DNA from 3 places in the Vibrio sp. JC009 genome. Region 3 is predicted to be linked to each of the others. Evidence: predicted binding sites of a transcription regulator. Region 3 holds the regulator's gene; each other region holds the start of a gene.
The links. Region 3 encodes CRP, which controls carbon source genes, mostly activating them, when cyclic AMP is high. Its sites were predicted from a motif close to TGTGANNNNNNTCACA; they were not measured.
Positions count from the first base shown of each region.

Region 1: the regulator CRP is predicted to act here: its motif matches at 3,024-3,039, upstream of deoD (purine-nucleoside phosphorylase).
Region 2: the regulator CRP is predicted to act here: its motif matches at 2,191-2,206, upstream of L3Q72_RS11280 (NupC/NupG family nucleoside CNT transporter).

Region 1 covers NZ_CP092107.1:1,213,963-1,221,259, forward strand. The annotation lists gene L3Q72_RS20335 (hypothetical protein) at 1-451, opposite strand, end outside; gene L3Q72_RS20340 (lactate dehydrogenase) at 636-2,105, opposite strand; gene deoD (purine-nucleoside phosphorylase) at 2,202-2,912, opposite strand; gene L3Q72_RS20350 (2-thiouracil desulfurase family protein) at 3,229-4,179, shown strand; gene L3Q72_RS20355 (MerR family transcriptional regulator) at 4,198-4,968, shown strand; gene phrB (deoxyribodipyrimidine photo-lyase) at 5,028-6,443, shown strand; gene L3Q72_RS20365 (L,D-transpeptidase family protein) at 6,448-7,297, shown strand, end outside.
Region 2 covers NZ_CP092106.1:2,539,563-2,546,859, forward strand. The annotation lists gene deoC (deoxyribose-phosphate aldolase) at 1-341, opposite strand, end outside; gene L3Q72_RS11280 (NupC/NupG family nucleoside CNT transporter) at 778-2,049, opposite strand; gene L3Q72_RS11285 (TatD family hydrolase) at 2,251-3,027, opposite strand; gene L3Q72_RS11290 (DUF5363 family protein) at 3,014-3,184, opposite strand; gene L3Q72_RS11295 (BMP family ABC transporter substrate-binding protein) at 3,567-4,565, shown strand; gene L3Q72_RS11300 (ABC transporter ATP-binding protein) at 4,717-6,285, shown strand; gene L3Q72_RS11305 (ABC transporter permease) at 6,282-7,297, shown strand, end outside.
Region 3 covers NZ_CP092106.1:253,781-261,077, forward strand. The annotation lists gene groL (chaperonin GroEL) at 1-91, shown strand, start outside; gene L3Q72_RS01200 (DUF4160 domain-containing protein) at 376-639, shown strand; gene L3Q72_RS01205 (transcriptional regulator) at 639-1,154, shown strand; gene L3Q72_RS01210 (DNA-3-methyladenine glycosylase I) at 1,452-2,135, opposite strand; gene crp (cAMP-activated global transcriptional regulator CRP) at 2,487-3,119, opposite strand; gene L3Q72_RS01220 (phosphoribulokinase) at 3,364-4,233, opposite strand; gene L3Q72_RS01225 (YheU family protein) at 4,265-4,477, opposite strand; gene L3Q72_RS01230 (hydrolase) at 4,493-5,464, opposite strand; gene L3Q72_RS01235 (PLP-dependent aminotransferase family protein) at 5,461-6,852, opposite strand; gene L3Q72_RS01240 (LysE family translocator) at 6,980-7,297, shown strand, end outside.

The DNA of each region.
Region 1 (7,297 bases), on a different replicon from region 3:
TCCGTGCTTTACCTTCTAACCAGTCCATACGGGCGTTGTTCGCAACCTGCACGGCTAAATCATGGGTAGAGAGCGCCAGTTTGTGCTCTTCAGTAATGCGCCAGACGTTGCCCAGACCAATCAGGCATTCAATCTCAATTTCGGTTTCGCCGACCAGTGCCGCCTGTTCCAGGGCGTTGATCCAGAACTGTTGAGCAGAATAGTATTTTGCCTGCCCCCAGAATTGCTGGGCATGAATATGGAGTATTTCAGGAAGATAAAGGTCGGTATCCAGACGGTTTAAGCGGGTAATGGCTTCTTTGATGAACTTTAAGCCCTGGGCAAAGTCCAGAATCTCTTTGTAACACTTAGAAATGATAATGCAGGCTAGGATACCACCTTCAGGAAAAAGCACCTGGTCCGAGCGCAACAAGCACTGAGAAGCTTGGTTGAGTACCGCCTCCGGTTCCATGTCAATTCGGGTTTTGAGCTGCTCCAGCTCATTTGAAAGTTGAACGTGCGCCTTTTCCAATTATAAATCCATGAGTTAACGGAAATTACCGTTGATTATATGGTTAGATCGATTCAACAAGCTAATTAATATTTTATTAATAACTATTTCCTGCTTAAAAATACGTCTGGGTTCACAAACTTGGTCAGGCCAGCAGGTGTTTTAAGGTTAATGGTTGCTCAGCAAGAGACAGTCTTTGAGCCGGAGTAAGCCCTTCCTTATCCTGATAACAGAGGTTGTGCCATGCCCGGAATATATCCAGCATAGGGGTAATACCTCCCGGACGAAGTTTTCTTCTCGGCTCGTTGATAAAGGAGTCGAACAGCAGCTGGAATCTGTCCTGATAAAATTTGACCTGCCTGATTGATGCGCTGTGCAGCCACTGCTCAGGAGCCGGGTTATCTCCGGCAAGATAGCAGATGCCTTTGGCGGCGTTGTCCTGTTCGGAAATAGCCCATTTATCACGCCACCAGCCAACGTGCACAATATCGACTTTTTCCGGAAGCGCAGAGCTGTCCCATTTCTCGTCTTCATCCACGTACATAAGATCCACGGATTTATCCTTGATTCTCTGCAGGCAGATGGTCAGAGCGGCCGAGCGCAAAACCGGATCCTGTGGCAGGTAGAGGGTGACACGTTTATCGCTTTTGCACATCTCAAGCACGTGCATATAGTGAGCGTATGAGGTATACGGAGCACGGATTACTGCACCCTTGGAAGGGTAGTTAAACCGAGTCATATTGCCCATGGGATCTTCTACATTTCCCCGGGCCAGAATCATCTGATACTTCTGGTCGATACGCTGGCGCAGATTCGGGGATGGAACACCGATAGACAGGTTTGCTTCAGAGAAATAGTCCTTTGAAACAAAGCGTGCCGGAGTTTCATAGGAGTTATGATCAACCGGGCCCGCAGGCTCTTCGCTGGCGGAGTAATTGATATGCTGAGAAAGGATATAACCTGAGTTCGCCTCGCCCGTTGCAAACCAGAGTACGCCGTTATCACTGTATGGCTGCAGGGGCATAAAAACGGAGGCCAGGTGATAGTGCTCTTCATGATTTACCCAGCGGGCATCAAACATGGCCAGTTTGCGCCTGCAGCGGCTGGCTATATGATCAAGGTGATCATAGAAGGTCTTGGGATTGATACTCAGTTTACGGCAGACTTCACGCACCGAATAGCCGGTAAACAAGAGCGCCAGCAGGTTTTCCTGAAATGCCAGTTTTGAGTTTACACCGGACCATTTATCCACAAAGGTCGACTGACACTGCTTGCAGCGGTAGCGCTGACGGTCGCCGCTGTAACCAAATGCATGATAAAGGTGTTTATGGGTGTGGACGGAAAGCCCGAAGTTCTCACAGTCATTGTTGCGGCATGCCGGCAGTCCGTCGCTATGGAGCTGTCTTAAGCGCTGAAGTTCGTTCAGAACTTCCTGATTGTTGAGAAGAGGGGGGAAAGCACCACATTCACGACATACCATCGTCGGACGCTTCGGGTTTACATGCTGAAGCACATAGCGCTTCGCATCGCTCAGTCCAAAGTTGTCACACGCCAATGTTTTACAAAAGTTGAGTTGTAAACCGTCAGCGTCCACCGGCAGTTTGCCATTCGACACGATCGCCCCCTGGGAAGACTGTTATAACAATCCCAGCAATTATCTGTTCATCCTTGCTTGTCAAAATCACTGAACAGCTAATTACTGGTATTGGTATTAAAGATTAATTGCGGTTTCCAGAGCCACTTTCATCATATCGTTGAAAGATTTCTGGCGCTCTTCAGAGCTTAGTTTTTCACCACGGATAATGTGGTCAGAAACGGTCAGAATTGTCAGAGCTTTAGCACCAAGGTCAGCTGCAACGCCGTAGATACCGGCTGCTTCCATATCCACACCCAGAATGCCCAGCTTTTCCATCTTCTCAAAGATGTCTGCTTCAGGAGTGTAGAAAAGATCTGCAGAGAATACGTTACCTACTTTTACCGGAACTTCCTGAGCTCGCGCCTGCTTTACCGCTTCTTCCAGAAGGCCGAAGTCAGCAATGGCTGCGAAATCGTGGTTGCTAAAGCGGATACGGTTTACCTTTGAATCTGTCGATGCGCCCATACCGATAACAACGTCCATCAGGTTTACGTCGTCACGTACCGCACCACAGCTGCCTACGCGGATAACATTTTTCACGCCGTACTCAGCAATCAGCTCATGAACATAGATACAGCATGAAGGGATACCCATACCGTGTCCCATTACGGATACTTTCTTACCCTTGTAAGTTCCGGTAAAGCCAAACATATTACGTACATCACATACTTGCTTTACATCTTCCAGAAAGGTTTCTGCAATGTATTTTGCACGCAGTGGATCGCCGGGCATCAGTACGGTTTCTGCGAAATCACCAGGTTGTGCGTTGATGTGAGGGGTTGCCATGTCAGGTTCTCCGGTTGGGTTATTGATAAAACAGTATCGACTAATAACTGAATATGTTGTTTGTTGGATACTCTGTTATTGGCAATATTAGTGCTTAATTTGAGCCATAAGAGAGAGTTGGATCACAAAAAAAATCCGCAGAGTAATAAGAATTGACCTTGATAACCAAATTTGTTTAAACGGAGAAAGCAATCGATTTGTCGTGACTGCAATTTTTATACAGCGCTAACTGGATCGCAGAGCGGGAGAAAATTTGCAGGATGTGGTTTTGTTTACTATACCTATACAAGAAATAATTTTGTATAGGTGTTGAGTTATGACAAATCTTGCAAAAGTTGGCATAAGTTCCTGTGTTTTAGGCGAGAAAGTCCGCTTTGACTCGGGTCATAAAGAGAATCGGTTTGTTACACAAGATCTTATGCAGTATTTTTCCTTTGTATCAGTTTGCCCTGAAGTGGGGATAGGTCTGCCGGTGCCAAGGCCGACAATCAGGCTGATTTCCGATGAAGAACGTATCGCTCTGGTTGAGACAAAAGATGAGAGCAAAGATTATACAGAGCGGATGCAAACCTATGCGGAAAAAACAGCCAGTCAGCTGATGAGCCAGGATCTTTGCGGTTATATCGTCTGCGCAAAGTCACCAACCTGCGGTATGGAGCGGGTAAAGGTATATAAACAAAACCGGGCAGATAAAGAAGGGGTTGGCATTTACACCCGCGAGCTGATGAAGCAGATGCCCTGGCTGCCGGTTGAAGAGGATGGACGGCTTAATGATCCTGTACTGAAGGAAAACTTTGTTCTTCGGGTATTCTGTTTAAAGGATTTTTATGACTCCATGGCCGGAGAGCCGACAGCGGGAAAAATTGTTGCCTTTCACTCCAGATACAAACTCACTCTGATGGCTTGTCACCCCGAGTCATACAAAAGCCTGGGCAGGCTGGTTGCTGGTGTTAAGGAGTACAGCAGTGATGAGTTTTTCAGCCTCTACCGCTCAGGACTGATGAATGCGCTGAAACACAGAGCCAGCCGCAAGACCAATACCAATGTCCTGATGCATATTCAGGGTTATTTCAAAAAAGCGCTGTCGGCTGATGAGAAACAGGAGCTGGCGCATGTGATTGAGCAGTACAGATTAGGTATGCTGCCAATACTTGCGCCAATTACGTTAATCCGGCATTACCTGGGCCGTCACCCTGATGCCTATTTAAGCGAACAAAATTACTTTGAGCCTTATCCGCATGAGCTGCGCTTAAGGCTCTCACTATAAATCAGTTGGATGTTGCAGATGAAGTTATATGCAATCAGAGAAGTTTCAGAGATCACCGGAATTAAGCCGGTCACGCTGCGGGCATGGCAGAGGCGGTATGGCCTGATACAGCCGCAAAGAAAGGAGTCGGGTCACCGCCTTTATACCGAAGAGAATATAGAAAAAATCAAACTTATCCAGAGGTGGTTGGCAAAAGGTATTGCCATCGGCAAAGTAAAAGCGCTGATTGAAAGTGGTGAAGATATCGGGAGCAGTCCGGATTCTGCGGTGCTTACTGAGAGTGAGGATTTACTTATTGCACTTTCCGCGCTTAACCGGGGCAGGGCTGAAAGCGTGGTTTCAACCGTTCTGAAAGAGTATCCGCTCAATATTGTTATGGAGCAGTTTTTCTATCCGGTGCTGGAGTCTCTTGAGAGGGTAAAAGCTTCTCAGCGTTCATTGCAGAAAGCGCTGTTGCAGTCTCTGATGATAAGTAAAGCGACCAGCATTCTGGAAGCGGAAAACCGCGCCTTTAAAAAACTAAAAGCATTGGTGATCAATCTGGATGAAACCGGGAGCCTGCCGGCCTGGATGTCTGCCATTGAGCTGAGTGACCGTGGCTACAGTATCTCTTTTTTAGATGGCGTGGATGATATTTCCGGCCTGACAGAGATGACGGATATTTCCCGTTACGACCTTATCTACCTGTTTTCAAATAGTGGTTTACCGGCGAAAACCGAACAGAGCATTCTGGCTCTCAGGGCCAAAACCGAGGTTGATATTGAGACCTCTGCACTAGTTAATGCCTGAATAAATCGAAGGCTTTGACTATGTAAGTACTAACTTGCATTTACGCTTACGGAGGCACTATGCATCTGGTCTGGTTTCGCAGAGATTTAAGAACTCTGGATAATACCGCGCTGGTTGAGGCAACGAAGAGCGGTCAGCCGGTGATTGCTTTGTATATTGCAACACCGGAGCAGTGGCAGGCGCATCAGCACTCTCCGGTTCAGGCGGATCTTATTCTGCGCCGTCTTAGTGAGCTTAAACAGCAGCTACAGAGTTTAAATATTCCGCTCTATTACAGCGAGTGTCCGGACTATCAGAGCTCAGTAAAAGAGGTTTACCGTATCGCTTCAGAGCTGATGCGCAATGATCTGCCGGTCACAATACATTTCAATCGTGAATATGAAGTTAACGAAGTCGGGAGGGATTCTGCGCTGGCTCGTCTTGCCAGCCAGGCTCATATTTCAGTCAAAAGCTATCATGACCGCTGCCAGTTTTCCCCCGGCACTGTTCTGACGAAACAGGGGGAGATGTTTAAAGTTTTTACCCCCTATAAGCGGCGGTGGCTGGAGATGTATTTTCAGGCCGGAGCGCAGGTTCAAAAACCAAAGCCGGTAGAAAAGGCGGAGTTGCAGGATATCGGCTGTCCGCTGTTTGATAAAAATCCGGTTTTTACTTACCCGAGAAAAAGCAGTGCAGCGTATCCGGTTTCCGATGACAGGATAATTGGCCTGCTACGAGGCTTCTGCTGTGAAAAGATCGACGCTTACCATCAGATCCGGGACTTTCCAGAAATGGAAGGGACAAGCAGGCTGTCGCCATATCTGGCTATCGGGGCGCTTTCCGTGCGTCAGTGCCTTGCCAGAGTTTCACTAAAGCAGCCATTTTCTGAAGGGGCTTCGCGTTGGCTCGATGAGCTAATCTGGCGTGAGTTCTATATTCACCTGAGCGCAGCTATGCCTTCACTTAGTCGTGGTAAGCCCTTTCATTCCTGGGGCCGCTCAGTTTTATGGCAACAGAATGATAGCTGGTTTGAAGCCTGGAAACAGGGCAGGACAGGTTTTCCCATTGTGGATGCTGCCATGCGCCAACTGAGCCAGACCGGCTGGATGCATAACAGGTTGCGAATGATCACCGCCAGTTTTCTGGTGAAAGATTTGCTGGTGGACTGGCGCTGGGGAGAAGAGTGGTTTATGAGTCAGCTTATTGATGGTGACTACGCCTCGAATAATGGTGGCTGGCAGTGGTGTGCGTCCACAGGCTGTGATGGTCAGCCCTATTTCCGGATATTTAATCCGGTGACTCAGGGTGAAAAATTCGACCCCGGAGGTCAGTTTGTCCGCAGTTGGATTCCAGAACTGAAAGAGGTCCCGGACAAGTGCATTCATAAGCCCTGGCTCTGGCCAAACAGTACGCTGATCAATTATCCGCAGCCAATAGTTGATCACAAGATACAAAGAGAGATAGCCTTGGCAATGTACAAAAACGCAAAAGGATAGGTTGATGAAGTTTCGAGGTGTCATCGCTTTAGCCGGAATGGTATTGAGCAGTCTGGTCAATGCTGCCAGTTACCCGCTTCCTACTGATGGCAGTCAAATGGTAGGTAAGCTGCAAAACCATGTAGTTAAGCAGGGTGAAACTCTGGCGCAAGTTGCCAAACAATATGATGTGGGCTTCCTTTCGCTAATGGCCGCAAACAAAGGGGTCGACCCGTTCCTGCCTGATGGCGGGACTATTCTGACTATCCCTTCTCAGTTTATTCTGCCCACAGAAACCCGGGAAGGTATCGTCATCAACCTTGCCGAACTGCGTCTGTATTACTTCGATAAAAATGAACCTGTTGTTCATATCTTTCCGGTGGGCATTGGTCGTATTGGGCGTGATACCCCGGTAATGACCACCTATGTAAATGAAAAAATTGCCCACCCGACCTGGACTCCTACGGATAATATTCGTAAGGAATACCTTGGCAAAGGCATAGAACTGCCTGACGTTGTACCCGCCGGTCCGAATAACCCGCTGGGAGAATACGCCATGCGCCTTGCGCACGGGGTTGGTGAGTACTTAATCCACGGCACCAATAAGAACTTTGGCATCGGCCTGCGCGTCAGCTCCGGTTGTATTCGTATGGAGCCGCCTCATATTGAATGGCTGTTTAGTCAGGCTAAGCGGGGTGAGAAAGTGCAGGTGGTCAATAACCCAATCAAAATTGCCCTGGAGCCAGACCGGTCTGTATTTATAGAAGTACACGAACCACTAACCGACAGCAAAGGAAACAAAGATCCGCTGCAAATGCCGGTAGAGCTTGAGTGGTGGATGGATGAGTTTGGGTATCCGATGACTAAGGCAAGAG
Region 2 (7,297 bases), 1.0 Mb from region 3:
TCACCGGCGATAAGTGTGCGGTAAGGGAATACTACGTCAACTTCATCTGCGCCATAGGCAATCGCTGCTTTTGTTTCAGCTACCGCGATTTCGATGTCGTCGTTACCGTGTGGGAAGTTAGTTACGGTCGCAATGCGAACCTCTGGTGTACCTTGCTCACGAAGTGTCTTCTTAGCAATAGGAATAAAGCGAGGGTAGATACAGATTGCAGCAGTGTTACCAACTGCCGTTTTTGCGTCATGACACAGAGCGATCACTTTTTCATCAGTGTCGTTGTCATTTAGCGTGGTTAGATCCATAAGTTTAAGTGCACGTAGAGCTGCAGCTTTTAAATCGCTCATTTCTATCTCCGATCAATATATTCAATTTGTTTACCGAAAGCGTACGTCTGCTCATCAATTATAGATGGCAATAACCGCAGCGCTGACGGGCTACGAAATGAACGGACTTGGTTCCCTGAAGACTTAGCACCTAAGTACTAATTGCTATCCTTGTCACCGCACAGTACCAGTTTGGTTTATGGTACAACAATCTATCTTTGTGATTGCGGTCTGTTCCATGATACATCTTGTATCATTAAATTATGCGAACGATCACATTATAGGCATTCTCAGCTAATAAGATAGTGCCGCCCAAAACGCAAACGGTTTGTATCTCAAAAAAGTTTTCGTTCCGGTTAAACCGACCAAAATACGGCACCGAAATAAAAAGCGAAAACACCGCAGCAATCTCTTGCTACGGTGTTTTTATCAAAATTGCATCTGTCTCTTTAGCAAATTACATTGCAAGAGAAATACAGAAACCAGCAATTGTTGCAGCCATCAGGTTAGACAGCGTACCAGCACATACTGCTTTGATACCCATACGTGCGATATCGTGACGACGGTTTGGAGCGATACCACCCAGACCACCAAGCAGGATTGCGATAGAAGACAGGTTAGCGAAACCACACAGTGCGAATGAGATGATCGCAGTTGTCTTCTGAGACATTGCTTCACCCGTTGCAGGTACAAGCTGCGCATTCTCACCAACAAATGGTACGAAGTTCAGGTATGCAACGAATTCGTTAACGATAGTCTTCTGACCGATGAAAGAACCAGCCAGTGTCGCTTCTTCCCAAGGAACACCGATAAGGAATGCAAGAGGAGCAAAGATCCAGCCAAGGATTAGCTCAAGGCTTAGCTGCTCGTAACCGATCCAGCCACCGATGCCACCCAGCATACCGTTGATAAGTGCGATAAGGCCGATAAATGCAATCAGCATTGCACCAACGTTCAGCGCAAGACCAAGACCGGCAGATGCACCGCCAGCTGCTGCGTCAATTACGTTAGCAGGCTTGTCGTCACCACCAGAGATGTCTTCCTCAGAGATTTCATCAATAAACTCTTCAGTTTCCGGCTTGATGATCTTAGCAAACAGAAGACCGCCAGGTGCTGCCATGAAAGATGCCGCTACAAGGTATTCCAGTGGTACACCCATAGATGCGTAACCCGCCAGTACACCACCGGCAACAGAAGCCAGACCACCACACATTACAGCAAACAGCTCAGACTGTGTCATTTTAGCCACAAACGGACGAACAACCAGAGGCGCTTCCGTCTGACCAACGAAAATGTTAGCCGCTGCTGACATAGATTCCGCACGAGACGTACCCAGTGCTTTTTCCAGCGCGCCACCAAGAATCTTGATAACCCACTGCATTACACCTATGTAGTACAGCACAGAAATAAGTGCAGAGAAGAAGATTAGTGTTGGCAGTACCTGGAATGCGAAGATGAATCCAAGTCCGTCAACAGAGAAAGTTACCAGGTTACCGAACAGGAACTTAGTACCGTCCTGACCATAGTTGATAACGTTAGCAACACCAGCAGAGAAACCACCTAAAAGGTCTTTACCCCACGGTACATAAAGAACAAATGCACCCAGTGCAAACTGGATTGCGAATGCACCACCTACGGTACGTAAATTAATTGCTTTGCGATTGTCAGATAGCAGTACTGCGATACCAAGCAGAACAACCATACCGACTAGGCTCATAACCAGGCTCATGGTATATGACTTCCTTATAGTTAATTTGGCGTGTTACAAAATGGAGCTAAAAAGCGAGAGCGATTATACGCATGCTCCCCATAAGAAAGTAATATCAACTTCACACTTTTATACTGTATACACTGACAATTCACTCACCAATGTGAGCAGGCGCACAATAAACACCGATATCATGCACATAAGAAACATTTTTTAACAATCTCATTCACAAATACCATACAAACGTTTGCTATTAACAAAAAGCATGTTAGCAACCGTTTGCTCCCCTTCACTTCGAAGCAAGATCAGAGATTTTAGTACTTCAGCTGTGCGTTTTGGCTGGTTGTTCATTCCCTGATAACCAAAAAGAGGCATATCAGGTGAATCGGTTTCAAGAACCAAAGAAGAGAGAGGAAGCGCAGAAATCGTCCTTCTTGTTTTTGCTGCTCTTTCATAGGTAATCGTTCCACCAACACCTATATAGAAGCCAAGATTGATAAAGTCCATCGCCTGCTGCTCACTACCGGTAAAACCATGTATCACCCCTCCGGGCAACGGCTGATGACGTTTAAGTATGCTGATAAGATCCTGATGAGCCTTACGGCAGTGAAGTATAAGAGGAAGGTTAAACTGCTTAGCCAGTAAGATCTGCTCGGTAAGGAGTTGTTTCTGAAGTGCTTCATCGTTGCGGGAGTGATAAAAGTCCAGTCCGCATTCACCTATCGCAACGCATTTGTCAGAACGCCCGTCCAGACGCTGCTTTAATAAATGAATATGCGCTGGTTTATGTGTGTCAGTAAAATAGGGGTGCAAGCCGAGAGCAAAGTATATGTTCTTATCTAACGAAGCTATCTCCTCTACTCTTTCCCAGTTTTCCATACTACAACCCGGAACAAGCATATGACTGACACCGGCACTTTTCGCTTCAGCAATAATCTGCGGCAAATCCTGCTTAAACTCTTCCCGATCCAGATGACAATGAGTATCAAACAGTCCCACTGTCGGACTCTTCTCTGGTTTCTGACTTTTTCTTGTCTGAATAGTCTTCTTTACGCACAGGAACACAACAACGCCCCTGCTCCTGAGTCAGTCCCATGGACTCACACCAGTTATCGTATTTTTTAACCATATCCCTGAGCTTATCTTTTACTTTCATCTTTATCCTCTCTTAATCTGAGCTTTCTATTATTTTGGTTATTAGGTTTCGTCATACTCTGTTGGAAAAATGGTGCATCTTCAGAAAAAAGTGCGAATTCTGTCCAAAAATGACGGGTTAACTCCATTTTTTTCCACTGAGTTACATTTTTCCTCATATTCATGTGATGAATGCGCTTTTTTTTTCAACACGCAAACGTTAAACTCCTCGATTGGCTATATGTAATAAGGGTTTTATCAGTTCAACAGGCTGAAATACTAACCCAATAATAACAGTGTTATCGAAACCTTAACGAAAGTTAAAGGGAAACAAAAAGCAATCGTAACATCTGAACATGATGCACAGATGCTATTAAACCAGGGTACAACATAGGGATCATCCAGTGAAAAAAGCTACCATCAAACTTTCTGCACTAGCAATCGCGATGTCTTCTTTTGCTGCTATTGCAGCTCCAAAACCAGCTGTTGTTTATGATACAGCAGGTAAAAATGACAAGTCTTTTAACCAGGCAGTTTATGAGAATGGAGTTCTTGTATTTAACGAAGAAAAAGGCATTAAAGTAAAAGAGTTCGTTCCTTCAAACGAAGCTCAGCGCGAACAGGGTCTGCGTAAACTGGCTAAACGTGGTCACAGCCCAATCGTTGCAGTTGGCTTTAACATGGCATCAGCTGTGGAAAAAGTGGCAACTGAATTCCCTGACATCAAGTTCACTATCATTGATATGGTTGTTGACAAGCCAAACGTACAGTCAATCGTATTTAATGAGCATGAAGGCTCTTTCCTTGTGGGTGCGCTGGCAGCAAAAGCATCTAAATCAGGCACTGTAGGCTTTGTGGGTGGTATGGATATCCCACTAATCCGTAAGTTCGCATGTGGTTACGAGCAAGGCGCTAAATACGCAAACTCTTCTGCAACTGTTCTTCAGAACATGACAGGTTCTACACCAGCAGCATTTGCTGACCCGGCGAAAGGTTCTGAGCTGGCTAAGAGCCAGTTCTCTCAGGGCGCTGACGTAATCTACGCAGCAGCAGGTGGTACAGGTATGGGTGTTTACCAGGCTGCTAAAGATGCTGGTAAATATGCTATCGGTGTTGACTCAAACCAGAACCACATCCAGCCAGGCACAATGCTGACTTCAATGGTTAAGCGTGTTGGTGTTGCTGCATACAACACCTGGGCTGAAGATATGGAAGGTAACTGGAAGCCAGGTATCAAAGCTCTTGGTCTGAAAGATGGTGGTGTTGACTGGGCTCTTGATAAGCACAACGCATCACTGATTACTGAAGATATGAAAGCTTACGCTGAAGGTCTGAAAGCAGACATCATCGCAGGTAAGATCGTTGTACACGATTACATGTCTAACAATGCATGTACTTACTAATTTCTACCTAAGTATTAAATTGTAGAAATTTACGCCGCTGCCCTGTGCAGCGGCGTCGTTGTACTAAGCTAAACAGATAATTGCGATCCCCGTTAACCTTTCGCAGTGATTTCTTTAGCTTTGTATTCACTTATTTATTCAGGAAGCTCTCGTGACAGTAGTTCAAGACTATGCCATTGAACTTAAGGGAATCGATAAAAAGTTTGGCGCCGTACATGCCAACCGTGCTATCGACCTAAAAGTTCCTAAGGGTACTATTCACGGTATTATCGGTGAAAATGGTGCCGGTAAATCAACACTAATGAGCATTATCTATGGCTTTTATCATGCCGACTCAGGATCAATGCTTGTCAATGGTAATGCATATAAACCATCAAACTCTCAGGAAGCCATCTCTGCCGGTATCGGTATGGTGCACCAGCACTTTATGCTGGTTGAAACCTTCACGGTTCTGGAAAACATCATTCTTGGTGCAGAAAACGGCTGGAAACTGGATGAAAGCCTTGACGCTGCCAGAAGCAAACTGGAGCAGATAGAAAAAGATTACGGCCTGGACGTTCCCCTTGATGCCATTGTCGGTGAACTGCCGGTTGGCCTGCAACAGCGTGTTGAGATCCTGAAGGCACTCTATCGCGACGCCAAGATCCTTATTCTTGATGAACCTACCGGTGTACTGACTCCTCAGGAAGCTGACCACCTGTTTAAAATCCTTGATAAGCTTCGCGCTCAGGGTACAACGGTAATGATCATCACTCACAAACTTCGTGAAGTACTGGCGATTACAGATAACATCTCGATCATGCGTCAGGGACAGATGGTTGAACATGTTGTCACTTCTGAAACCAATAAAGAAGAGCTTGCTGAACTTATGGTCGGCCGTAAAGTCCGCCTTAAAGTGGATAAGCAGGAAGCTAAGCCTAAAAACAGCCTGATCAAAGTTGAAAACCTGAGCTACTTTGACGATGCCGGTGTTCAGCGCGTAAAAGGTATCAGCTTTGATGTACGTGCCGGCGAAATCGTTGGTATTGCCGGCGTTTCCGGTAATGGTCAGTCTGAAATTCTCGGACTTCTGTCCGGCATTTTGCCACCGGAATCAGGCTCTATCGAGCTGAACGGCAACAAGATCACTAAAGAAAATGTGACGGATCCGAGACATGTTCGAGCCATGGGCGTTGGTCATATTCCGGAAGACAGACACAAGCAGGGTCTGATCAATAAGTTTGCCGCGCAGGAAGCCTATATTCTGGGTTACCACCACCTGCCTAAATACAATAAAGGCGTGCTTCAGGACAAAACTGCGATTGCAGAGTTTTGTCAGACCAACATGGACAAATGGGACGTTCGCCCGAACGACATTAACCTGAAAACCGCAAACTTCTCTGGTGGTAACCAGCAGAAGCTGGTGATTGCCCGTGAGATGGAAGAGAACCCGGATATCCTTCTTGTAGGCCAGCCAACCCGTGGGGTAGATATCGGCGCTATCGAATATATCCACCAGCAGATCATTGCCGGTCGTGACGCGGATAAAGCCGTACTGCTGGTATCCGTTGAGCTGGATGAAATTCTCAGCCTGGCAGACCGTATTCTGGTTGTCTTTGACGGCGCGATTGTGGGTGAAGTCGCAGCAAAAGATGCGGATGAGAAAACATTAGGTCTGATGATGGCAAACATCGTACCTGATCACCTGAAAGAGAAGCAGAACCAGGGAGAAGTATCATGAGTCAGGCAAAAGTCCCTGCATGGGTAAACGTTGCACTGCTACCCGTTGTCAACGTAATGTTTGCCTTTTTAGTATCAGCACTGCTGTTCGTCTACATTGGTGTCAGCCCGGTAGAAGCGGCAAAAACCATGTGGATTGGTGCATTTGGTTACGCTGAAGGTGTTGGTTATACCCTGTATTACGCAACCGGATTTATTTTTACCGGTCTTGCCGTATCCGTCGCCTTTAATGCCAGCCTGTTTAATATCGGTGGTGAAGGTCAGGCCTATATTGGTGGCCTGGGTGTCGGTCTGGTGTGTCTTACCCTTGGTGAATATGCGCCATGGTACGTCGTCTTCCCGGTAGCAGTGGTTGCCGGTGGCCTGTTCGGTGCTGCCTGGGGCTTTATCCCGGCTTACCTTCAGGCAAAACGTGGTTCGCACATCGTAATCACCACCATCATGTTTAACTTTATCGCCGCAACATTTATGGCTTATCTGCTGGTTAACGTATTCAAGCCGGAAGGTGTGATGGCTGCAGAAAGCCGCGTTTTTGCTGCCAGCAGCTGGCTGCCGAAAATGCACGATATGCTCGCTGTGGTTGGTTTTGAGATGGAATCCAGCCCACTGAACCTGAGCTTTATCTTCGCACTTCTTTGCTGTGTCGGTGTCTGGCTGTTTTTGTGGCATACCCGCTGGGGCTACGAGATCCGTTCAATCGGTGCAAACCCGTCAGCGGCAGGCTACGCCGGTATCAACTATGTCAGAGTGGTTATTCTGACTATGCTGGTTTCCGGTATGCTTTCAGGCTTCTTTGGTCTGAACGTACTGCAGGGCGAGCTACACCAGATAAAGCTTAACTTTGTTGAAGGCTTTGGTTTTACGGGTATCGCTGTAGCGCTTATGGGACGTAACCATCCAGTCGGTGTTCTGTTTGCAAGTCTGCTGTTTGGCTTCCTTTACCAGGGTGGCGCAGAGCTTAGCTTCGAATACGATATAGACCGGAATATGGTCGTTGTTGTACAGGGTCTGGT
Region 3 (7,297 bases):
TATGGTTTCAGATATGCCAGCTAAAGACGCTCCTGCAATGCCTGATATGGGCGGCATGGGTGGTATGGGCGGCATGCCAGGCATGATGTGATCGGATTAATTTTTCGTCGCTGTATGGCCTGATAACTGCGTCGATCGTGCTCATGTACACATGTACATTCCGCGCGTTCTCCTTGTTCTCAAACCATACAGCTTAGAAAAATATAACCCTTCATTAAGAAGAACCGGAGTCTTGTGGCTTCGGTTTTTTTATGCCGAAGTATTATAAAAGTCTTATTTGTTTCGAAGAGCCTTTGATTTTAGCGCTTGTCAGATATGCAGAATGGTTTGAGTTTGTATCCTTTTGGATACGTGCTATCCTGTTTAGAAAGAGTAATGCCGGAAATACTGAAAAGGCTGTTAGGACTTAAGTTCCAGATGAGATATGAGGATAATGACTTTCATAACCGTCCTCATATTCATGTTTCTTTTGGTGAGTATGAAGCCTCAATTGCCATCGATGATATCGAAGTACTTGCGGGTTTCCTGCCTCCTAAAAAGAGGAAGTTGGCAGAATTTTATATTGATAAGCACCGGGACGAGTTATTGCTGGCATGGGACGGAGCGGTAATCGGACAAGGTATCGGGAGGATCAATTAATGCTTAAAATCGTAGATCTTGACTGGTTGTCCGGCTATCTGCTGGAGCTCGAGTTTAGTGATGGCTTTAAAGGTATTGTTGATCTGGAAGAGGTTTTTAATTCTGAACCATATAAGCAGATCCAGGATTTTAGCGCCTTTTCACTTGAAGGTACTTATCTTGACTGGGATGGAGTGGAGCTTTCCGCAAACATTCTTCGAAAAATGGCAGCTGGTAAGGGGCACTACACAGATAGGCCATGTGTCAGCGCCAGCAATATGGAAGACGTGTTAAAACAAGCAGCCTGGGATGCGATAGTTTCCAACCGCCCGGATATTTTTCAGGCCGCAATTAAAGGTTTTGTCGAAGAGTATGGGATTCAGAAAATCCAGCAACACACAAACCTGAAGAGTAGGCCAAGCATCTACAAGGCATTATCTTCGAACAAGTCTCCAAAACTGGATACGCTCATCCAGTTAGGCCATGCTGCATTCGAGTTAGAATTTGAGAGTCGAGAAATTAGTCAGAAAGGCTAGAACCTTTTATTTTGATAGCTGATAGCCTGACTCTTATACACAAGTTTAAGGAGCCAAAGAATGCTCCTCCCCTTAGCATCAAAAGGACGGATTTTCGAAGAAGTAACATCGAAGGGGAGGCGGGGAGGGGTTGCTTCTCATGGGGTTAAGTTTTGGTTGTTTAACCATGCATGGCATAACCAACCCCCTCTAACTCCCCCTTCTATTAGCTTTATCAACCAATTAGGCTTTTCAATTAAGGGGGAGAACCGTTCTCTGTTCACTTTAATATTTGTGTATAAGAGTCAGGCTGATAGCTCAAACCACCCGATTATCCCCACAACTAAACGCAATAGTCTGGCTAATCTCAGTAAGCGAACGGCCGGACTCCTGTTGCCACTGTGCAAAGGCTTTGTTTGCTGCATTCAGTGCTCGCTTCGTCCCTCTTCCTGAATCAATTATCCCGATATTGCGCAGATGAGATTCAACATCGGATGAAAGTATAAAAGTATCGACTCCCAGAGTTCTTAAAGCGTATGGACCTGTGTTTCCGCCCAGACGGGCTCCATTCTTTTTCAGGTACTCCCAAAGCCCGGTAATCTCCTCTTTCGGCCAGTTTGCCACCATCTGACCAAATGAATCATGTTGAATGGAAGCGCTATGGATCATATGGGCATTGGCCGGGATGGACATTACTTTGGTCAGGTGGCGTATGATAGCCGGGTTCTGTGCTTTGGTTTCCCACTGTTCATCCGACAGCATAAGTAATGATTCGATCTTAAACCCGAAAAATGCCTCTTCAAAGTCAGGCCACTTTTTGCGGACCACACTCCATGAGATACCCGACTGAAACACTTTCATGGTAAAAGCCGAAAGCCAGCGATCGTTGGATATGGCTGCCAGTTCTTCACTGCTGAGTGGCTTGCTGAGCAATTCCTCAAGGCGCTTTTCTCCCCCTTTACGCTCGGCAGCTCTTTGGTAAATTGATTCGAATTTTTCCATTGTTTTTTACTGGATTTTTTCTTTGTAATTGGCTTAGGTTAGCTTAAATAGCTTTTGGTCACCAGTAGCCCATACTTGCTTAAAGCTAATTGTTCAGTAAAAAGATGCACATTTCTTGCTGTCTCCCACTGCCGTCATCTCGGAATTGCAAAGCAATATCCGAGATCTACTTTCTGGGTGTTGTAGAGTCAGAGGTTTCTTCTGCCCTACTACGCGCTGACAGTAGATTCCGGATAGAAGCTTCGCAACTTCCGGAATGACCCAGTGGTAAGGGGTAAGGGTAGTAAGTAAAAGGTATAAAAAAAGCGCAGCCCGTGAGCTGCGCTTTTTACAAACTGTTTCGCTAAAGAATTAACGAGTACCGTAAACCACGATAGTTTTACCGTGTGCAGAAATCAGATTCTGTTCTTCCAGCATCTTCAGGATACGGCCAACGGTTTCACGTGAACAGCCAACAATCTGACCAATCTCCTGACGGGTGATCTTGATCTGCATGCCGTCCGGGTGAGTCATTGCATCCGGTTGCTTAGCCAGGTTCAGAAGTGTTTGTGCGATACGGCCTGTAACGTCAAGGAACGCAAGGTCACCAACTTTCTGGCTGGTTACCTGAAGGCGGCTTGCCATTTGAGCTGACAGACGCATCAGAATGTCTGGGTTTACCTGAATTAGCTGACGGAATTTCTTAAATGAAATTTCTGCTACTTCACATGGAGATTTAGCGCGAACCCATGCTGTACGCTCCTGGTCTTCTTCGAAAAGACCCAGTTCACCAATAAAGTCACCCTGGTTCAGATAAGAAAGAATCATTTCCTTACCTTCTTCATCCTTGATTAGGACAGCCACAGAGCCTTTTACAATGTAATACAGAGTTTCAGCCTTTTCACCAGCATGAATCAGAGTACTCTTTGATGGGTACTTATGAATATGACAGTGTGAAAGAAACCACTCTAGTGTTGGATCGGTTTGAGGTTTACCTAGAACCATAATTATCTCACTTTATCTGCAGGGCCTGCTGCTCAGCAGCTTTCCTTTGCTGCTAAGCCACTCAATTAGGTGGTTTAGCATAGGATTTCTCTTTGAAAGCTGCAAGCAACTTATAATTCGATTAAGAATATTATCTCTTTTTGCAATCGATTTCTTGATTTTGATCGCTTTAAAAACGCGATTTTTTACGCAAATTCGTGCACATGATCACGGACTTGGAAAAAATGTGACAAATGTTAACATTTTAACCGATTTTACCGGTTTCTATCAGTTGGGCAAGCATAGGACGTATGATCAGTTCCATGGCAAAACTCATTTTACCCCCCGGTACCACAAGCGTATTGTGGCGTGACATAAAAGAACCGTCGAGCATGGCCAGAAGGTACGGGTAATCAACATTTTTCATACCTCTTAACCTAATTACAACAAAACTTTCATCCAGACTCGGAATTGCTTTGGCATCCAAAGGGTTAGAGGTATCCACTGTGGGGACCCGTTGAAAGTTAATATGAGTGCGGGAAAACTGAGGGGTAATGTAATTCAGGTAGTCATCCATGGAGCGGACAATGGAGTCCATCACTGCTTCCCGTGAATGTCCTCTGTCACGCGTATCGCGGATAAATTTCTGTATCCACTCCAGGTTCACTATCGGCACCATGCCTATCAGCATATCCACATGCTGGGAGACGTTAATATCTCCGTCTCTTACGCCACCATGTAAACCCTCATAAAACAGAACATCTGTGTTCTCCGGCAGATCCTGCCAGGGGGTGAAAGTGCCGGGCATCTGGTTATAGGGAACCGCTTCGTCAAAGGAGTGCAGATAGCGACGGATTTGACCTGTGCCTTCATCTCCGTACTTTCTGAAGAACTGCTCGAGAGCAGCAAAATCATTGGCTTCCGGGCCGAAATAGCTGATGTGTTTTCCCTGCTCTTTGGCTTTGCGGATAGCCACATCCATTTCTGGCCGGGTGTATCGGTGGAAACTGTCACCTTCCACCCAGGCAGCTTTTACGTCCATCATATTGAACATTTTTCTGAAGGCTTCAGAGGTGGTGGATGTACCGGCTCCCGATGAACCTGTTACTGCTATGATGGGATGTTTTGCTGACATGACATTCCTTGTCCTGGATTGGTTTAATTACTTATAACTCGCGTCTTAACTTTATATCTACGGTCTCGTGCAGTTCTGAATAGAGAATGACGGCCTCTCCGGATTTTATCAGCTCTCTGACCTGATCGGCTTTATCTTCCAGTGACACTTCCACTTCACCGTAATCGGTTCCTTCACGGAGAATAAATTCTTTAATCAGATTTTCCAGTGTCTCCGGGTTTATCTGTTCCCAAGGGATAATCATAGTCGCTTTCTCACATTACTGCTTAATATGTTGATAGTAGGCAGGAAGCGCCTGCTCCAGCCAGAATTCCGGCTTTCTGAAGCTGCCGGACAGAAAGCCCACATGCCCGCCGGACTTTAGCAAACGGTAGTCGATATTGTCGTTAAGCTTAAACTTAGGGATCACAGCCTCCGTCATAAAGGGATCATCCTGGGCATGGATAACCTGCAACGGAATGGATACCTGATTCAGAACCCGTATACCTGAGCAGCGGTTATAGTAATCCGTGGCTCCCTGAAAACCGTGCAGAGGCGCGGTTATCAGATCGTCAAATCCATACAGGGTTTTCAGGCTGCGGATGGTTTTCTGATTTATCCCAAGTGCCTTATCGAGCTTTTCATGCTTTTTAATGGCATTGGCTTTTAGTGAACTTAGCAGGTAGCTGCAATAAACCTTTGAAAAACCTTTCTCGATTTTTTCTGAACAGGCGGCCAGATCTAAAGGTGCAGAAACTATGGTCGCCGCTTCCAGCAGTGGCAGTTCGTGATGGTTGGCCAGATAGTTAACCAGCATATTTCCGCCAAGAGAGATGCCCACAGCCACTTTCTTCTGCTCCGGGAACAGTGTGTTTACATGTTCCAGAAACTGGCGTGCATCTTTAGTTTCACCAGAGTGGTATGCGCGAGCCAACCGGTTTGGTCTGCCGCTGCATCCGCGAAAGTGCATCATGACTGAAAGCCAGCCCTGATCAGCAAAAGCTTTCATCAAACCATTGGCATAAGGGCTGTAGAAGCTTCCCTCTAAGCCATGGAACAGCACAAAGACAGGTTTTTGCTTTGCGCTTTCTTGCTGCCAGTCTTCACTCCAGGCCAGATCCAGAAAGTCGCCGTCTGCGGTTTCAAGCGTCTGCCATACCGGTTCAAACAACGGCTTTCTGCGGATAAAACGGGGAATAATGGTTTGCAGGTGAGGGTTCTTCAGCCCTCTGGCCGGCGAAAAATCTGTCATAACGTAAAGTCGCTTATTGGATCGGTTTCTAGTAGTTCTTTTAGCTTACGAAGTCCTGTTTCCAGCTCAGTCTGATTTAAAGGAGAGCTTAATGCAAGCCTCACTGCCGGAATGACGTTTCCTGCTGGCGGGGTGAAGAGCTCAGCCGATTTTACCGTGACATTTATCCTTCCTGCCTGCTCAATAAAGTCAGTTAGCCGCCACTGTTCCGGCAGTGGCAGCCAGAGATGGAAGCAGTGTTCTTTATAGCCCGGATTGCAATCACCGAGCATGGTAAGGGTTTTCTCCAGCCGGGCTTCCATCTCTTTACGTATTGCAGAGAGCGTCTGCTCTGCCTTTCCGCTTTCCATCAGTTCGCAGGTAATGGCAGTCAGCAACGGGCTGATCATCCAGCTATGATTCTGTAAAGCGATACTCAGACGCTGATAAAGCTTTTGTGGTGGCTGAACATAACCAACTCTCAGGCCCGGAGCCAGCCACTTAGAGACGGCTCCCACATGAAAAACATGCTCAGGTTCCAGATTCACCAGCGGTGGCGGCGCACCTTCCAGAAGCGGGCCGTTCACATCATCTTCAATCACGTAAAGATCGTGTTTTTTGCATATCTCCAGAACGGCATGACGCCTTTCAAGGGACATAGTAGCGGTAGTTGGATTCTGCAGTGTAGGCGTCAGATAGATAAACCGGGCCTGAAACTGACGGCAGGCAGCATCCAGCGCTTCTGGAGTAATACCTTCGTCATCCATTTCGATGCCTTTCAGACTCAGTTGTTTCTGTTTTGCCAGACTTATCAATCCCGGATAAGTCAGCTTTTCCACAAAAATAGTATCACCTGCGCGGGTAAAGGCATCCAGCACCATCTGCACGCCGTGCTGCCCTCCGGAACTGAACAGAAGGCGTTCTGCTTCCAGATGGATTCCTTTGCTTTGCAGCCAGTTTGCCATTATTACCCGGTGAGACTCTATCCCTTCAGGTTTCTGATAAATCATAAACTGGTTTAGTGCCTGAGGTGAGTGAGAGACCTTTTCCATCGCTTCACGCAATAGATCGCTGCGGTCGATCAAAGGGGGGATGTTAAAACCAAAGTTGCATTCATCCGGCTGTCTTTCTTCCGTTTTATCGAAGACCCAGTATGTCCTTTTGCTGTCAACAACAAAGGTTCCGGCTCCGACTCTGGCTTCTACCAGTCCGCGTCGCTCAGCTTCGGCATAGGCTCTTGTTACCGTTCCGACGGTCACATTTAGCTGATCTGCCAGAGAGCGGTGAGTCGGCAGCTTATCGTTCGACGTTAGTTCTCCTGATGCGATCTTTTCTTCGATCAGATCGGCGATCTGTTTGTATTTAGGTGAACTGTCTAAATCATTTAGTGCAAATTTTTCAATTGTCATGGTGACAATAAACCCTTTGATCTTAGTTAATCCGGTTGTTATGTTTATTGTGTGCGCACAATATGACTAAATCAACTTATTTATTGAGATTGTATCGATACAATTTCTTTTGTGTGAGGGTAATCGGATGGAGTGGCAATTTTTCTTATCAGTAATCATGTTTGCAATCGTTATGACCGGAACGCCGGGGCCCAATAACGTGATGCTGACGGCATCGGGAGCCAACTTTGGCTACAGAAAAAGTATTCCTCATTTCCTCGGTGTGGGTATCGGCCTGATGAGCATGATACTGCTGCTTGCTGCCGGTATGGGTGTGATGTTTCAGACTTATCCTGTTCTTCAGGAGGGTATGAAATGGCTGGGAAGTGCATACATTCTTTATCTTGGCTGGAAGATCGCCACAACCCGGCCAAAAACAGATTCAGATCAGGCTGAAAGAAAGCCG